One region of the Enterobacter cloacae complex sp. 385G4 genome, then DNA from elsewhere that is predicted to be linked to it. Evidence: predicted binding sites of a transcription regulator. Region 1 holds the regulator's gene; each other region holds the start of a gene.
The links. Region 1 encodes PurR, which represses purine synthesis genes. Its sites were predicted from a motif close to CANGCAAACGTTTGCNTG; they were not measured.
Positions count from the first base shown of each region.

Region 2: a site for PurR is predicted at 2,009-2,026, ahead of AC2FAJ_RS16385 (nucleoside-specific channel-forming protein Tsx). Genes of this name have one in related genera too.
Region 3: a site for PurR is predicted at 2,098-2,115, ahead of glyA (serine hydroxymethyltransferase). Genes of this name have one in related genera too.

Region 1 is NZ_JBXWDD010000001.1:291,362-296,063, reverse strand. It holds gene AC2FAJ_RS01590 (MFS transporter) at 1-1,139, opposite strand, end outside; gene cydH (cytochrome bd-I oxidase subunit CydH) at 1,301-1,390, opposite strand; gene purR (HTH-type transcriptional repressor PurR) at 1,688-2,713, shown strand; gene punR (DNA-binding transcriptional activator PunR) at 2,731-3,642, opposite strand; gene punC (purine nucleoside transporter PunC) at 3,757-4,702, shown strand, end outside.
Region 2 is NZ_JBXWDD010000006.1:113,094-117,795, forward strand. It holds gene AC2FAJ_RS16375 (VOC family protein) at 1-178, shown strand, start outside; gene AC2FAJ_RS16380 (helix-turn-helix transcriptional regulator) at 193-873, shown strand; gene AC2FAJ_RS16385 (nucleoside-specific channel-forming protein Tsx) at 992-1,870, opposite strand; gene AC2FAJ_RS16390 (SadB/YajI family lipoprotein) at 2,141-2,680, opposite strand; gene nrdR (transcriptional regulator NrdR) at 2,833-3,282, shown strand; gene ribD (bifunctional diaminohydroxyphosphoribosylaminopyrimidine deaminase/5-amino-6-(5-phosphoribosylamino)uracil reductase RibD) at 3,287-4,390, shown strand; gene ribH (6,7-dimethyl-8-ribityllumazine synthase) at 4,478-4,702, shown strand, end outside.
Region 3 is NZ_JBXWDD010000008.1:162,641-167,342, reverse strand. It holds gene glrR (two-component system response regulator GlrR) at 1-282, shown strand, start outside; gene glnB (nitrogen regulatory protein P-II) at 348-686, shown strand; gene hmpA (NO-inducible flavohemoprotein) at 738-1,928, opposite strand; gene glyA (serine hydroxymethyltransferase) at 2,232-3,485, shown strand; gene AC2FAJ_RS18910 (DoxX family protein) at 3,540-3,962, opposite strand; gene AC2FAJ_RS18905 (3-phenylpropionate MFS transporter) at 4,135-4,702, shown strand, end outside.

The sequences.
Region 1 (4,702 bases):
TGTTTACGGCCGGACATCATCACCAGCAGCAGGCCGAGCGCGGCAATAATCGCCCCCATCACCGGCACAAAACTGTACCCCAGACCGCCTGAAATCACGGCGCCTCCGGCGGCGGCGCCCAGCGCATTGCCGAGGTTGAATGCCCCGATATTCACGGAAGACGAGAGACCCGGCGCCTCATGGGCAACACGCATCACGCGCATCTGCAGCGGCGGCACCACGGCAAAGGTGGCAGCGCCCCAGACAACCATCGCAATCGCCGCACCGAATTCATTCTGCGCCAGCCACGGGATCGCGACCATAATGACAATCAGCAGGGTTAAAAAGCCCTTCAGCGTGCCGCTCACGGAACGGTCAGCAAATTTCCCGCCGAGATAGTTGCCAATCGAGAAGCCGACGCCAATCAGCACCAGCATCGCGGTAACAAAGAGTGGCGTTGCGTGGGTAATGTCGTGTAAGACCGGCGAAATGTAGGTGTAGAGGGTAAACATCGCTCCTGCCCCCAGCACGGTGGTCAGCAGCGCGGAAAGTACCTGCGGGCGCATCAGCACCGACAGCTCTCTGCGTACATCAGGGCGTTCACCCGCACTGCCTTTTGGCAGGGAGAAGAACAACGCCACCATCGCGACCACGCCCAATCCGGCCGTCGCCAGGAAGGACATCCGCCAGCCAATGACCTCGCCCAGCCAGGTTGCCGCAGGAACACCGCCGATGTTAGCGATGGTCAGCCCCATAAACATGGTGGCCACGGCGCTGGCCTGCTTGTGTTTTGGCACCACGCTTGCGGCCACGACCGAGCCCAGACCAAAGAAAGCACCGTGGTTGAGGCTGGTCAGAATGCGCGACAGCATCAGAGTGGTGTAATCCGGCGAAATGGCCGAAAGCACGTTGCCCAGGGTGAAAATCGCCATCAGGAAAATCAGCGCATTGCGGCGCGCACGGTGCGAAAGCAGAAGCGTCATCAGCGGCGCTCCCACCATCACGCCGATGGCGTAGGCGCTGATTAACATCCCGGCGGCCGGGATCGAGACGTCCACGCCACGGGCGATAACGGGCAGTAACCCCATCGGGGAGAATTCAGTGGTGCCAATCCCAAAAGCGCCAATCGCCAGGGCCAGCAGGGGAAAATTGATTTTCATGCGTCAACTCCGGATGCCGTGTCATGTGGTGACACAGAACAAAGAAGCGGAAAGCATGACATCAATCACAAAAAATGAGAAGTTAACAAAATGGCAAAAGATTTTTGCCAGAGAAGTAACAATCGGAGCGTTCGGGAGGGAGAAGACTCCCCCCGCGTAAATCAATGCAGCGCAGCCGTCAGGCCAGCCGCCACAATCAGCGCCAGCACAATAACGGTGGTGAACAGCGAAAACTTCAGATCGGAACTCATCAATTTTTCTCCTTTTAATCCCCCCACGAAAAGTGAGCTTGCTCATTTTTGCACAGTTTACGTCAAAAATCTTCCTGGATTTAAGCTGATAAACACTTTACCTCTTCCCCTTTTCATCAAGATAGGCCAAAATTCCACGCTAAATTTATTAGCGTACCGGCCATTGACCCCCTCCTGACGTCCCGTGTCGTTTTCCCGGCGTGCCGCAATTCAAAATTGCGTGATAAGGGTGAGAGAAGGCAAACGTTTACCTTCAAGTTTTTCAGGAGTTTAGGATATGGTCTGGAGTGACATTTAATGGCAACAATTAAAGACGTAGCAAAACGCGCAAACGTTTCCACTACAACCGTATCACATGTAATTAACAAAACCCGTTTTGTGGCGGAAGAGACGCGCAACGCCGTCTGGGCAGCGATCAAAGAGCTGCACTACTCGCCGAGCGCGGTTGCGCGGAGCCTCAAGGTTAATCACACCAAGTCTATTGGTCTGCTGGCGACCAGCAGCGAAGCGGCCTATTTTGCCGAGATCATTGAAGCGGTAGAAAAAAACTGCTTCCAGAAAGGCTATACCCTGATTCTCGGCAACGCCTGGAACAGCATTGAAAAACAGCGCGCCTACCTGTCGATGATGGCGCAAAAGCGCGTGGACGGCCTGCTGGTGATGTGTTCAGAGTACCCGGAATCCGTGCTGTCGATGCTGGAAGAGTATCGCCATATCCCTATGGTGGTGATGGACTGGGGCGAAGCGCGCGCCGACTTCACCGACTCCGTTATCGATAACGCCTTCGAAGGCGGTTACATGGCGGGCCGTTATCTGATCGAACGCGGCCACCGCGAGATTGGCGTGATCCCGGGTCCGCTGGAACGCAACACCGGCGCGGGCCGCCTGGCCGGTTTTATGAAAGCGATGGAAGAAGCGCTAATCACCGTGCCGGAAAACTGGATCGTGCAGGGCGACTTTGAGCCGGAATCAGGCTACCGCGCGATGCAGCAGATCGTCTCCCAGCCTCACCGTCCAACCGCCGTTTTCTGCGGGGGCGACATCATGGCGATGGGCGCCCTCTGTGCGGCCGACGAGCTGGGTCTGCGCGTACCGCAGGACATCTCCGTGATCGGGTATGACAACGTGCGCAACGCGCGCTTCTTCACGCCAGCGTTAACCACCATTCACCAGCCGAAAGATTCACTGGGTGAAACCGCCTTCAATATGCTGCTGGACAGGATCGTCAACAAGCGTGAAGAGTCACAGTCCATTGAAGTTCACCCTCGCCTCATCGAACGCCGTTCCGTTGCGGATGGCCCGTTCCGCGACTACCGTCGTTAAGCTCATTGCGGAGCCAGTCAGTCTGGCTCCCGCAGCCACTCCCGGTTAAGCGTTTCGCTGTCCCCCAGATAGTCCAGCAGCCAGGCCATCGCCGGCGAGACATCATTTTGTTGCCAGGTGAGGCAGCAGGCCGCATCCGGGAACGGATTCTCCAGCGTTAGCTCAACCCACTCACCGGTGTCGATTCGCGGACGTGCAAAATGGGCGGGCACCATGCCTACGCAGAGCCCGGCACTGAGGCACGTCGCCGACGATCCCCAGTCAGGGGCGACAACCCGCCGCTGGTTGTCCAGCAGCCAGGTAATTCGCTTCGGCAGCGAGCGGGAGGTATCTTCCAGCACCAGCGACGGCCAACTGCGCAGCGTATCGTCGCTCAGCGGCCCTTCCGTCGCCGCCAGGGGATGATCGCTTGCCACCACGCATTTCCAGCTCAGCATCCCCATATCGCGAAAGGCGTAACGTCCCCCGACCGGGATCGCCTGGGTCGCGCCAATCGCCATCTCTACCCTGCCGTCCGCCAGCGCATCCCAGACGCCGTTGAACACCTCCTGCGAGACCCGCAGTTCTACGTCAGAGAAATGCCGATAAAAATCGACAATCATCTGCCGGGTGCGCTCGGGCTTAACGATGTAATCCACCGCAATGGAAAGGTGGCCCCGCCAGCCGTTCGCGATCTGCTGGCACTGCTCGCGGGTGATCTGCATTTTTTTGATAACAGAACGCCCTTCCTTTAAAAACCACGCCCCTGCGGGCGTTAATTCAACATCACGATGCCGCCGTTCAAACAGCGGTACCGCCAGCCACTCCTCAAGCTGTCGCACAGTATAGCTGATGGCCGAAGGGACGCGGTGCAACTCCTGCGCCGCTCCGCTAAAGCTGCCATTACGCGCGACAGCATCGACCACTTCAAGAGAATAATCTGACCACATTTTCTGCCTGCAAAAAATTTGAATGCACCCGACAAATATTAGCGTTTCACAAGCGGCTTTGCACTCCCTACACTCAGCGCCAACGTATACCTGCCTCCTCAGGAGAATAAAACAGTGCAACCCAGGAAAGGTTTTTTAGTCTGGCTCGGCGGCTTAAGCGTGCTGGGCTTTTTGGCCACCGATATGTACCTGCCGGCGTTTGCCGCCATGCAGGAAGATTTGCAAACCCCTGCTGCCGCCATCAGCGCCAGCCTGAGCCTGTTCCTGGCCGGTTTTGCCTTCGCGCAGCTGCTCTGGGGACCGCTTTCGGATCGCTTTGGGCGTAAACCGGTGCTGCTGCTGGGGCTGGCCATTTTTGCCGTGGGCTGCCTGGGGATGCTATGGGTGCGCGATGCCACCTGGCTGCTGGTGCTGCGGTTTGTTCAGGCGGTCGGCGTCTGTGCCGCGGCCGTGACCTGGCAGGCGCTGGTCACCGACTACTATCCGGCGAACCGCACTAACCGTATTTTCGCCACCATCATGCCGCTGGTGGGGCTCTCACCGGCCCTCGCCCCGCTGCTGGGCAGCTGGATCCTCGCGCACTTTGACTGGCAGGCCATCTTTGCCACGCTGTTTGCCATCACGCTGGTGCTGATGCTGCCGGCGTTCGCCCTCAAGCCCGCGCATAAAAAAGAGGCGCACGCAGACGCGAAGCCGATTACCTTCACCTCCCTGCTGAGCGCGAAAGCGTATCGCGGCAACGTTCTGATCTATGCCGCCTGCTCGGCGAGCTTCTTCGCGTGGCTGACCGGTTCGCCGTTTATTCTGCACGATATGGGCTATAGCCCGGCGGCCATTGGCCTGAGCTACGTTCCGCAGACCATCGCGTTCCTGGTGGGCGGGTACGGCTGTCGCGCGGCGCTGCAAAAATGGGAAGGCCAGCAGATGCTGCCGTGGCTGCTGGTGCTCTATGCGCTGAGCGTCATTGGCACCTGGGCCGTTGGGTTTATTCCGGGCGCGGGTCTGGCCGAAATATTGATTCCATTCTGCGTGATGGCCATCGCGAACGGGGCGATCTACC
Region 2 (4,702 bases), on a different contig from region 1:
TTTGCAGGGCGCTATTATTTACCTGCATACTGACAATCTGGCGGCCACGCTCGATCGCATTGCCTCTGCGGGCGGCGAGTGCGTGTTTGGGCCGCTGGAACTGCCGCATGGTATCGGCACTATCGCACTGTTTACCGACAGCGAGGGTAACCGCGTCGGCCTTCATCAACCTGCCTGAGAGCGAATGACGTTATGACCCGACGCGCTGACCGTTTGTTTCAGATTGTGCAGATCCTGCGGGGCAGGCATCTGACAACGGCAGCGCATCTGGCGGACCGGCTTGGCGTGTCCGAGCGCACGGTCTACCGCGATATCCGCGACCTGTCGCTTTCCGGCGTGCCGGTGGAAGGCGAGGCGGGAAGCGGATATCGGCTGATGTCGGGTTTTGACCTGCCGCCGCTGATGCTGACAAATAAGGAATCCGAAGCGCTGATGGTCGCGATTCGCCTGCTCAAAACCTGGGGAGGTGAATCGCTGTCGCGCGAGCTGGAGTCGGCCCAGGAGAAGGTGCTGGCTATTCTGCCCGAGGAGAGCCGCAGAAAGGCGGAGCAGACGCGGATCTACGCCCCGGATTTTTGCATGCAAAGCCACTCCCGCAGCGATTTTGACATGATTCACCAGGCGATTTCCGCTCAGCGCGTATTGGCGCTGCATTATCGTGATGAAGCCGGGCTACTCTCAAAACGTGAGGTACAGCCGCTGGGGTTGTTCTTCTGGGGAGAGCGCTGGCTGCTGGCGGCATGGTGTGAACGGCGCGATGACTACCGCTGTTTCCGGCTCGACCGGTGTCTCAATGTTGTAATGACGGAGAGACGGTTCAGTGAGAGTGCGGACAGGTCTTTGGCGGATTTTTTGCGCAAGGTGAAGCAGTAAAAAGCCGGGTGGCGAGGTAAAAGCAAAACGGCAACGATGTTGCCGTTTTTTGTGTTTGCGCCCTCTCCCGTGGGAGAGGGAAGGGGTGAGGGCACCAGCCCGCACAATCCCGCATTGATTAGAAGTTGTAACCTACAACCAGGTAACCACCCCAACCGGTAGAACGGACGTGTTCGTTCATCCATACCAGTTTAGCGTCGTCGTTCCACTGGCCGCCGTTGTGCCAGTAACGTGCCACAACAGAGTAATGCCAGTGATCGTAGTTCAGCGCCAGGATGTGGCTGGAGGCGATGGAGTCATTGGTACGCTGCTTAATACCGTTCTCTGCGTAACCGCTCTTATCGCCCAGATCTGAACCCCAGTCGAAGTTGGTGAAGCCGATATAGCTCAGATTACCGCCCCACAGCTGGGTGATTGGCACAAAGTATTTCACTTTGAAACGATAGCCATCCCATTCGTTCTGGTTTTCAGCGCCATAGTTCTGCCACTGATATTTGGCATAGACGTTCAGGGACAGGCTCATCGGCAGGCCGGTGTCAATGTCAGTACCCAGACCCATATACCAGGTGCTCTGACGACCGGACTTATTGCGGCCCATGTCGTAGATGTAGTTGTTCGCGAAGTACCACTCTTTGAACGGACCAAACGCCAGGCTGGTACCGGTCAGTTTGTCGATGGAGAAGCGCGGTTCAATCTCCATGAACAGTGGGGAACCGTGGTTCCAGATACCTTTCGCATCGGTGTTACCACCGAAGAACACAGGCGCATCCATATAGCCGTAGAAATCAAACCAGTCTTTCTTGGCGAACGCTTCATATTCCAGGTAGGTATCGTTGCGGATCTGCGGTCCGAAACGGGTGTGGTAGCTGCCTACCACGTTAACGCTCTGGTGCCACCAGTCGGAGAGGTATTGTGGTTTCTCGTTTTCCGCTGCGTTAACAGTGAAAGAGGAGGACAGTGCCAGAACTGCACCGGCTGCGAGTAATGTTTTTTTCATAATCATGCCACTGATTGAAATTCCCTTCCGGGAGTGAAAAATGCGCGAATTGCGTTTCTAAATATTTCGTGTTTCTGCGGTGCCTATTATAGGAATCCCTGCTCACAAAAATATGTGTTGTTTCACATATCTCTCACACGCGTAATCGATTGCGTTCACGTTTGCGTACTTTAAACGGCCGGGATTGTAGCGGCAATCATTTCTGTTGCCAATCCATACGAAATGTAAATGTTAGCGGAGTGACATTTCACTCCGCTCAAAAGGAAGGGATTACTGCGCGGCAGGTTGGATGTCGTGAATGCGGATAAAGCCTAACTGCTCAGGCGTAAGTCCGCTTAGCTGAAGTGGAATATCCACATCGCTGGGCGCTAACACGCTGGCCGGAGCGGTGAACAGCTGGTTCTTCACGTTCACCTCCTGGTAGCTCTCCGTGGTGCCCTGGATCTGGCCCCACTCTACGGTGCCGCTGAAGGCGGGCAGCGGATCGTTGGACTCACCGTGAATACGTAATGTTGCGCGCGTACCATCCGCATTCGCCGCCACATTCACCAGAGACATCTTCAGCGTGCCAATCTGGCTATTAAGCAGGGCAGGCGTATTCGCTCCTGGCAGCAGATATACCCCGCTGGTGGATTTAGCGTTCAGCGCGTTTTGCTGGGTGATCTTCACCGTTTCTTTGTTCAGTTTGTCCATCGCCGTGTTGAGCGTATTCACGCTTTGTTTCATCTGGCGGACTTCGGTTTGCTGTGCACAGGCACTAAGGGTGAAGAGGCTCCCCACCAGTAAAATTTTCAGGTAACGTCTTGTCATAGCGTTTATTCCTTGAAATGACGAATCCCCATAATGGTAGCCAGCAACGTACCGCCGGACATAGATCCTTTATCTCAAAAAAGCTCCTCCTTTGTTGTCAGGCCAGATCAGGGTAAAATGAAAATCAGTTAACCAGATAACAGGGATACCGTATGCATTGCCCATTCTGCTCCGCTGTGGATACCAAAGTCATCGACTCTCGCCTTGTGGGCGAAGGGTCTTCTGTGCGCCGTCGTCGGCAGTGTCTGGTGTGCAACGAGCGTTTCACGACCTTTGAGGTTGCAGAGCTGGTAATGCCGCGCGTGGTAAAAAGTAATGACGTGCGCGAGCCGTTTAACGAAGAGAAACTGCGCAGCGGAATGCTGAAGGCCCTCGAAAAACGGCCCGTCAGCGCGGATGATGTCGAAATGGCGTTAAACCACATTAAATCTTACCTGCGTGGCCTGGGCGAGCGTGAAGTGCCGAGCAAAATGATCGGCAACCTGGTGATGGAGCAGCTGAAAAAGCTCGATAAGGTCGCCTATATCCGCTTCGCCTCTGTCTACCGCAGTTTCGAAGATATCAAAGAGTTTGGCGAAGAGATCGCCCGCTTACAGGATTAAGCCCATGCAGGATGAGAAGTACATGGCGCGAGCCATGAAGCTGGCGCAGCGCGGTCGTTTTACCACCCATCCTAACCCCAACGTCGGGTGCGTTATCGTGAAAGATGGCGAGATCGTGGGGGAAGGGTTTCACTATCGCGCAGGCGAGCCGCATGCTGAAGTGCATGCCCTGCGTATGGCGGGGGAGAAAGCGCGAGGCGCGACGGCCTACGTGACGCTGGAGCCCTGCAGCCACCACGGGCGCACGCCGCCGTGCTGTGAAGCGCTGATTGCGGCAGGGGTTTCGCGCGTGGTCGCCGCTATGCAGGATCCTAACCCGCAGGTGGCGGGCCGCGGACTGTATCGTCTGCAGCAGGAAGGGATCGACGTCAGCCACGGCCTGATGATGCAAGATGCGGAAGCCATCAACAAAGGCTTTCTGAAGCGCATGCGCACCGGCTTCCCGTTTATTCAGCTCAAGCTGGGCGCCTCGCTGGACGGGCGTACGGCAATGGCGAACGGTGAAAGCCAGTGGATCACCTCGCCGCAGGCAAGGCGTGATGTGCAACGTCTGCGCGCGCAAAGCCATGCTATCCTCACCAGCAGTGAAACCGTTCTGGCTGACGATCCGGCCATGACCGTGCGCTGGGATGAGCTGAATGCCGATACCCAGGCGCTTTATCCGCAGGAGAACCTGCGCCAGCCGCTGCGCATTATTATTGATAGCCAGAACCGCGTGACCCCGGAGCACCGCATCGTGCAGCAGCCGGGTGAAACCTGGATTGCGCGCACCAAAGAAGATACGCGCGAATGGCCGGAAGGCGTGCGCAGCATTATGGTGCCGGAGCATAACGGACATCTGGATCTCGTGGTGCTGATGATGTTGCTCGGCAAGCAGCAGGTGAACAGTATCTGGGTCGAAGCCGGTCCGACGCTCGCGGGCGCGCTGCTACAGGCGGGGCTGGTGGATGAACTGCTCGTCTACGTTGCGCCTAAACTTTTAGGTCACGATGCGCGCGGCCTGTTTGTGCTGCCTGGCCTTGAAAAACTGGCCGACGCACCGCAACTCACATTCAGCGAGATTCGTCCGGTGGGTCCGGATGTCTGCCTCCATTTAACGACAGCGTAATTGCTCCCGAAATAGGGAAGCAGTGCGCAAAGTATTATGATAAAATCCGCCCCCCTGCGGGGCCAAATGAACCCGTAAAGGAAGAGTATGAACATTATTGAAGCTGCTGTAGCTACCCCGGACGCTCGCGTCGCCATCACCATTGCGCGTTTCAACAACTTCATCAACGATAGCCTGCTGGAAGGTGCGATTGACGCCCTGAAACGTATCGGCCAGGTTAAAGATGACAACATTACCGTTGTTTGGGTTCCAGGCGCTTATGAACTGCCACTGGCGGCGGGCGCGCTGGCGAAAACCGGTAAATACGACGCG
Region 3 (4,702 bases), on a different contig from region 1:
AACGTGCGCCAGCTGGTGAACGTGATTGAGCAGTGCGTGGCGCTGACGTCCTCGCCCGTTATCAGCGACGCGCTGGTGGAACAGGCGCTGGAAGGAGAGAACACGGCCTTGCCGACGTTTGCGGAAGCGCGTAACCAGTTCGAGCTGAACTATCTGCGCAAGCTGCTGCAGATCACCAAAGGCAACGTGACCCACGCGGCGCGGATGGCCGGACGCAACCGCACCGAGTTCTATAAGCTGCTCTCACGCCACGAGCTGGAAGCAAACGATTTTAAAGAGTAATGCCGTATGGTACTGTGAGCAATCGATTACGAGGCAGCTTACAGGCAAGAGTTTAAGGACCCACCATGAAAAAGATTGATGCGATTATTAAACCTTTCAAACTGGATGATGTACGTGAAGCGCTGGCGGAAGTAGGCATCACCGGGATGACCGTGACGGAAGTGAAAGGTTTTGGTCGTCAGAAGGGCCACACCGAGCTTTATCGTGGCGCAGAGTACATGGTCGACTTTCTGCCGAAAGTGAAAATTGAAATCGTGGTCAGCGACGATATCGTCGATACCTGTGTGGATACCATTATCCGCACGGCGCAGACGGGCAAAATTGGCGACGGGAAAATCTTCGTCTTTGACGTGGCGCGCGTGATCCGTATCCGTACCGGCGAAGAAGACGACGCCGCGATTTAACCATTTGCCACCCGGCGAAAAAAAAGCCCCTCAAACGAGGGGCTTTTTGCGTTACAGCACCTTATGCGGCCCGAAACATTCGTAATGAATGTTGTCTTTATTCACGCCCAGCTCAACCAGCTGCTTCGCGGCATACTGCATAAACGCCACGGGTCCACAGACGTAGAACTGCATTTCCGGCGCGCTAAACGCCCCTTCCATCTGGCTTAAATTCATCAGTCCTTCGCTGTCAAAGCGTGCGGCAGTGCGGTCTGCCTCCGTCGGCAGGCGATACCAGGTATGCGCGGTGAAACGCGGCAGGGTCGCTCCCAGCGCTTTCACTTCATCCGCAAAGGCGTGCACGTCGCCGTTCTCCGCTGCGTGGAACCAGTTAACCTGCGCGCTGTGGTTGGCTTTCGCCAGCGTATCCAGCATCGCCAGCATTGGCGTTTGGCCTACGCCCGCGGAGATCAGCGTGACCGGGGTATTGGTTTCAATGGCCATAAAGAAGTCGCCCGCCGGCGCGGCCAGATGAACCACGTCGCCCACGCTCGCTTCGTTATGCAGCCAGTTGGATACCTGACCGCCGTCCTCGCGCTTCACCGCAATGCGGTAGCCTTTACCGTTTGGTTTGCGGGTCAGAGAGTACTGGCGGATCTCCTGGTGCGGGAAGCCTTCAGGCTTCAGCCATACGCCCAGATACTGGCCCGGCTGGTAATCGGCCACCGGCTGGCCGTCAACCGGCTCAAATTCAAAACTGGTGATAAGCGCGCTGCGCGGCGTTTTCTCGACGATACGGAAGGCGCGCGTTCCTTCCCAGCCGCCGTTCTTGCTGGCGTTTTCGCTGTAGATCTGCGCTTCACGGTTGATAAACACGTTTGCCAGCACGCCGTAGGCTTTACCCCAGGCGTCCAGCACCTCCTGGCCCGGGCTGAACATTTCGTCCAGCGTTGCCAGCAGGTGAGTGCCGACGATGTTGTACTGCTCGGGTTGGATCTGGAAGCTGGTGTGCTTCTGCGCGATTTTTTCCACCGCGGGCAGCAACGCTGCCAGGTTTTCAATATTGCTGGCGTACGCCGCGATGGCGTTGAAAAGCGCTTCACGCTGATCGCCGTTACGCTGGTTGCTCATATTGAAAATCTCTTTGAGCTCCGGATTGTGCGTGAACATGCGATCGTAGAAATGGGCGGTAAGTTTAGGACCGGTTTCCACCAGCAGGGGAATGGTGGCTTTAACGGTAGCGATGGTTTGAGCGTCGAGCATGGCAGCTTCCTTCTGATATTACCTAATGATGTATTTTAAATGCATCTTATAAAAAATACCCATGCTTTGTAAATGGTTCTTTGCAAGATGAAAAATACGCATCACAAACCTGAAAAGAAATCCGCTGGAAATAGTGAGATCTTTATTCCTCAAACCCTTGCGTGGCGTGAAGGAAAACGTTTGCGTAAAATCGTTTGTCAAGACCTGTTATCACAGAACTATTCAGTTATACTGTTGCCCGTCGTCCAACAGGACTGCCTTTTCAGGCCAAAATTTACTTGTTAGCTGAGTCAGGAGATGCGGATGTTAAAGCGTGAAATGAACATTGCCGATTATGATGCCGAACTGTGGCAGGCTATGGAGCAGGAAAAAGTACGTCAGGAAGAGCACATCGAACTGATCGCCTCCGAAAACTACACCAGCCCGCGCGTGATGCAGGCGCAGGGCTCTCAGCTGACCAACAAATACGCTGAAGGTTACCCGGGCAAGCGCTACTACGGCGGTTGCGAATACGTTGATATCGTCGAGCAGCTGGCGATCGACCGTGCGAAAGCACTCTTCGGCGCTGACTACGCGAACGTTCAGCCGCACTCCGGCTCTCAGGCTAACTTCGCTGTTTACACCGCGCTGCTGCAGCCGGGCGATACCGTTCTGGGTATGAACCTGGCGCAGGGCGGCCACCTGACTCACGGCTCCCCGGTTAACTTCTCCGGCAAACTGTACAACATCATTCCTTACGGTATTGATGAGTCCGGTAAAATTGACTACGAAGACATGGCTAAGCAGGCTAAAGAGCACAAGCCGAAGATGATCATCGGTGGCTTCTCTGCTTACTCCGGTATCGTTGACTGGGCAAAAATGCGTGAAATCGCAGACAGCATCGGCGCGTACCTGTTCGTTGACATGGCGCACGTTGCGGGCCTTATCGCCGCAGGCGTTTACCCGAACCCGGTTCCTCACGCTCACGTTGTGACCACCACTACTCACAAAACCCTGGCGGGTCCACGCGGTGGCCTGATCCTGGCGAAAGGCGGTGACGAAGAGCTGTACAAAAAACTGAACTCTGCTGTGTTCCCAAGCGCGCAGGGCGGCCCGCTGATGCACGTTATCGCCGCAAAAGCGGTCGCGCTGAAAGAAGCGATGGAGCCAGAGTTCAAGGTGTATCAGCAGCAGGTTGCTAAGAACGCCAAAGCGATGGTGGAAGTGTTCCTGAACCGTGGCTACAAAGTGGTATCCGGCGGGACTGAAAACCACCTGTTCCTGCTGGACCTGGTTGATAAGAACCTGACCGGTAAAGAAGCTGACGCTGCCCTGGGCCGCGCCAACATCACCGTGAACAAAAACAGCGTGCCAAACGATCCGAAGAGCCCGTTCGTGACCTCCGGTATCCGTATCGGTTCTCCGGCCGTGACGCGTCGCGGCTTTAAAGAAGCGGAAGTGAAAGAGCTGGCTGGCTGGATGTGTGACGTTCTGGACAACATCAATGACGAAGCGGTTATCGAGCGCGTCAAAGGTAAAGTTCTGGATATCTGCGCACGCTTCCCGGTATACGCATAATTCCTCTGCTTTGCAGAAATAAAAAAGGCCGCGCTTGCGGCCTTTTTTTATGGCTTAACGTCGGTCCAGGGAAATGGCCCCCGGTCCCACAATCGCCAGCAAAATAAACGCGCCAGCAATACTGACGTTCTTGTAGAAATTAATCATATTCGGCACAACCGCATCTCCGGTCATATCCCAGTAGTGGTGACCGATAATCGCCGTGCCCAGCGTATAGAAGACAAAGAGCACCGCGAGGGGGCGGGTGAAAAAGCCGAGCACGATCAGGATAGCGGCGGGAACCTCCATTACTACGGCGATAATGGCCGCCAGCATCGGCATGGGGGCGCCGAGCGACGTCATATACTGAACGGTGCCGCTAAAACCCGTCAGCTTGGGATAGCCAAAAATAATAAACAGGACAACGATGGCAATTCGGGCAATCAATAGCAGGAAGGAGCGTGAGGAGCCGAAATCGAAATAACGTAAGCTGTTCATGGCAAACGACCTCTTCAGGCGATGTCTTTTAAACGTAATACAATTTTGCCGCTCACGCCATACGCCGACCGGCTGTCCATGACGTTAATTTATCGTTAATTTATAGCGCGCTAACGACTTGCTAAAGTGCAGGATAAACGCCAGACTATCGCCTCCATTTCGGGAGGGATTCATGGTCTTGCATTCCACGCGCTGGCTGGCGCTCAGCTACTTCACCTACTTCTTTAGCTACGGTATTTTTCTGCCTTTCTGGAGCGTCTGGCTTAAGGGAATTGGTTTGACGCCAGAAACCATTGGCATCCTGCTGGGCGCGGGGCTGGTGGCGCGTTTCCTCGGAAGCCTGCTGATTGCCCCCCGCGTCAGCGATCCCTCCTTATTGATTAAAGCGGTGCGCATTCTGGCCCTGCTGACGCTGGTCTTCGCGGCCTGCTTCTGGGTCAGCCACCAGTTTGCCTGGCTGATGGTGGTGATGGTTGGCTTTAATCTGTTCTTCTCCCCGCTGGTGCCGCTGACGGATGCGCTGGCGAACACCTGGCAAAAGCAGATCACCATGGATTATGGCCGTGTGCGCCTCTGGGGATCGATTGCCTTCGTGATCGGCTCTGCGCTGGTGGGGAAACTGGTCAGCCTTTACGACTACCGCGCGATTCTGGCGCTGCTGAGTATCGGTATTGCCTCGATGCTGCTGGGCATGCTGCTGCGCCCGTCGGTGATGCCGCAAGGGGAGAGTCGCCATCAGG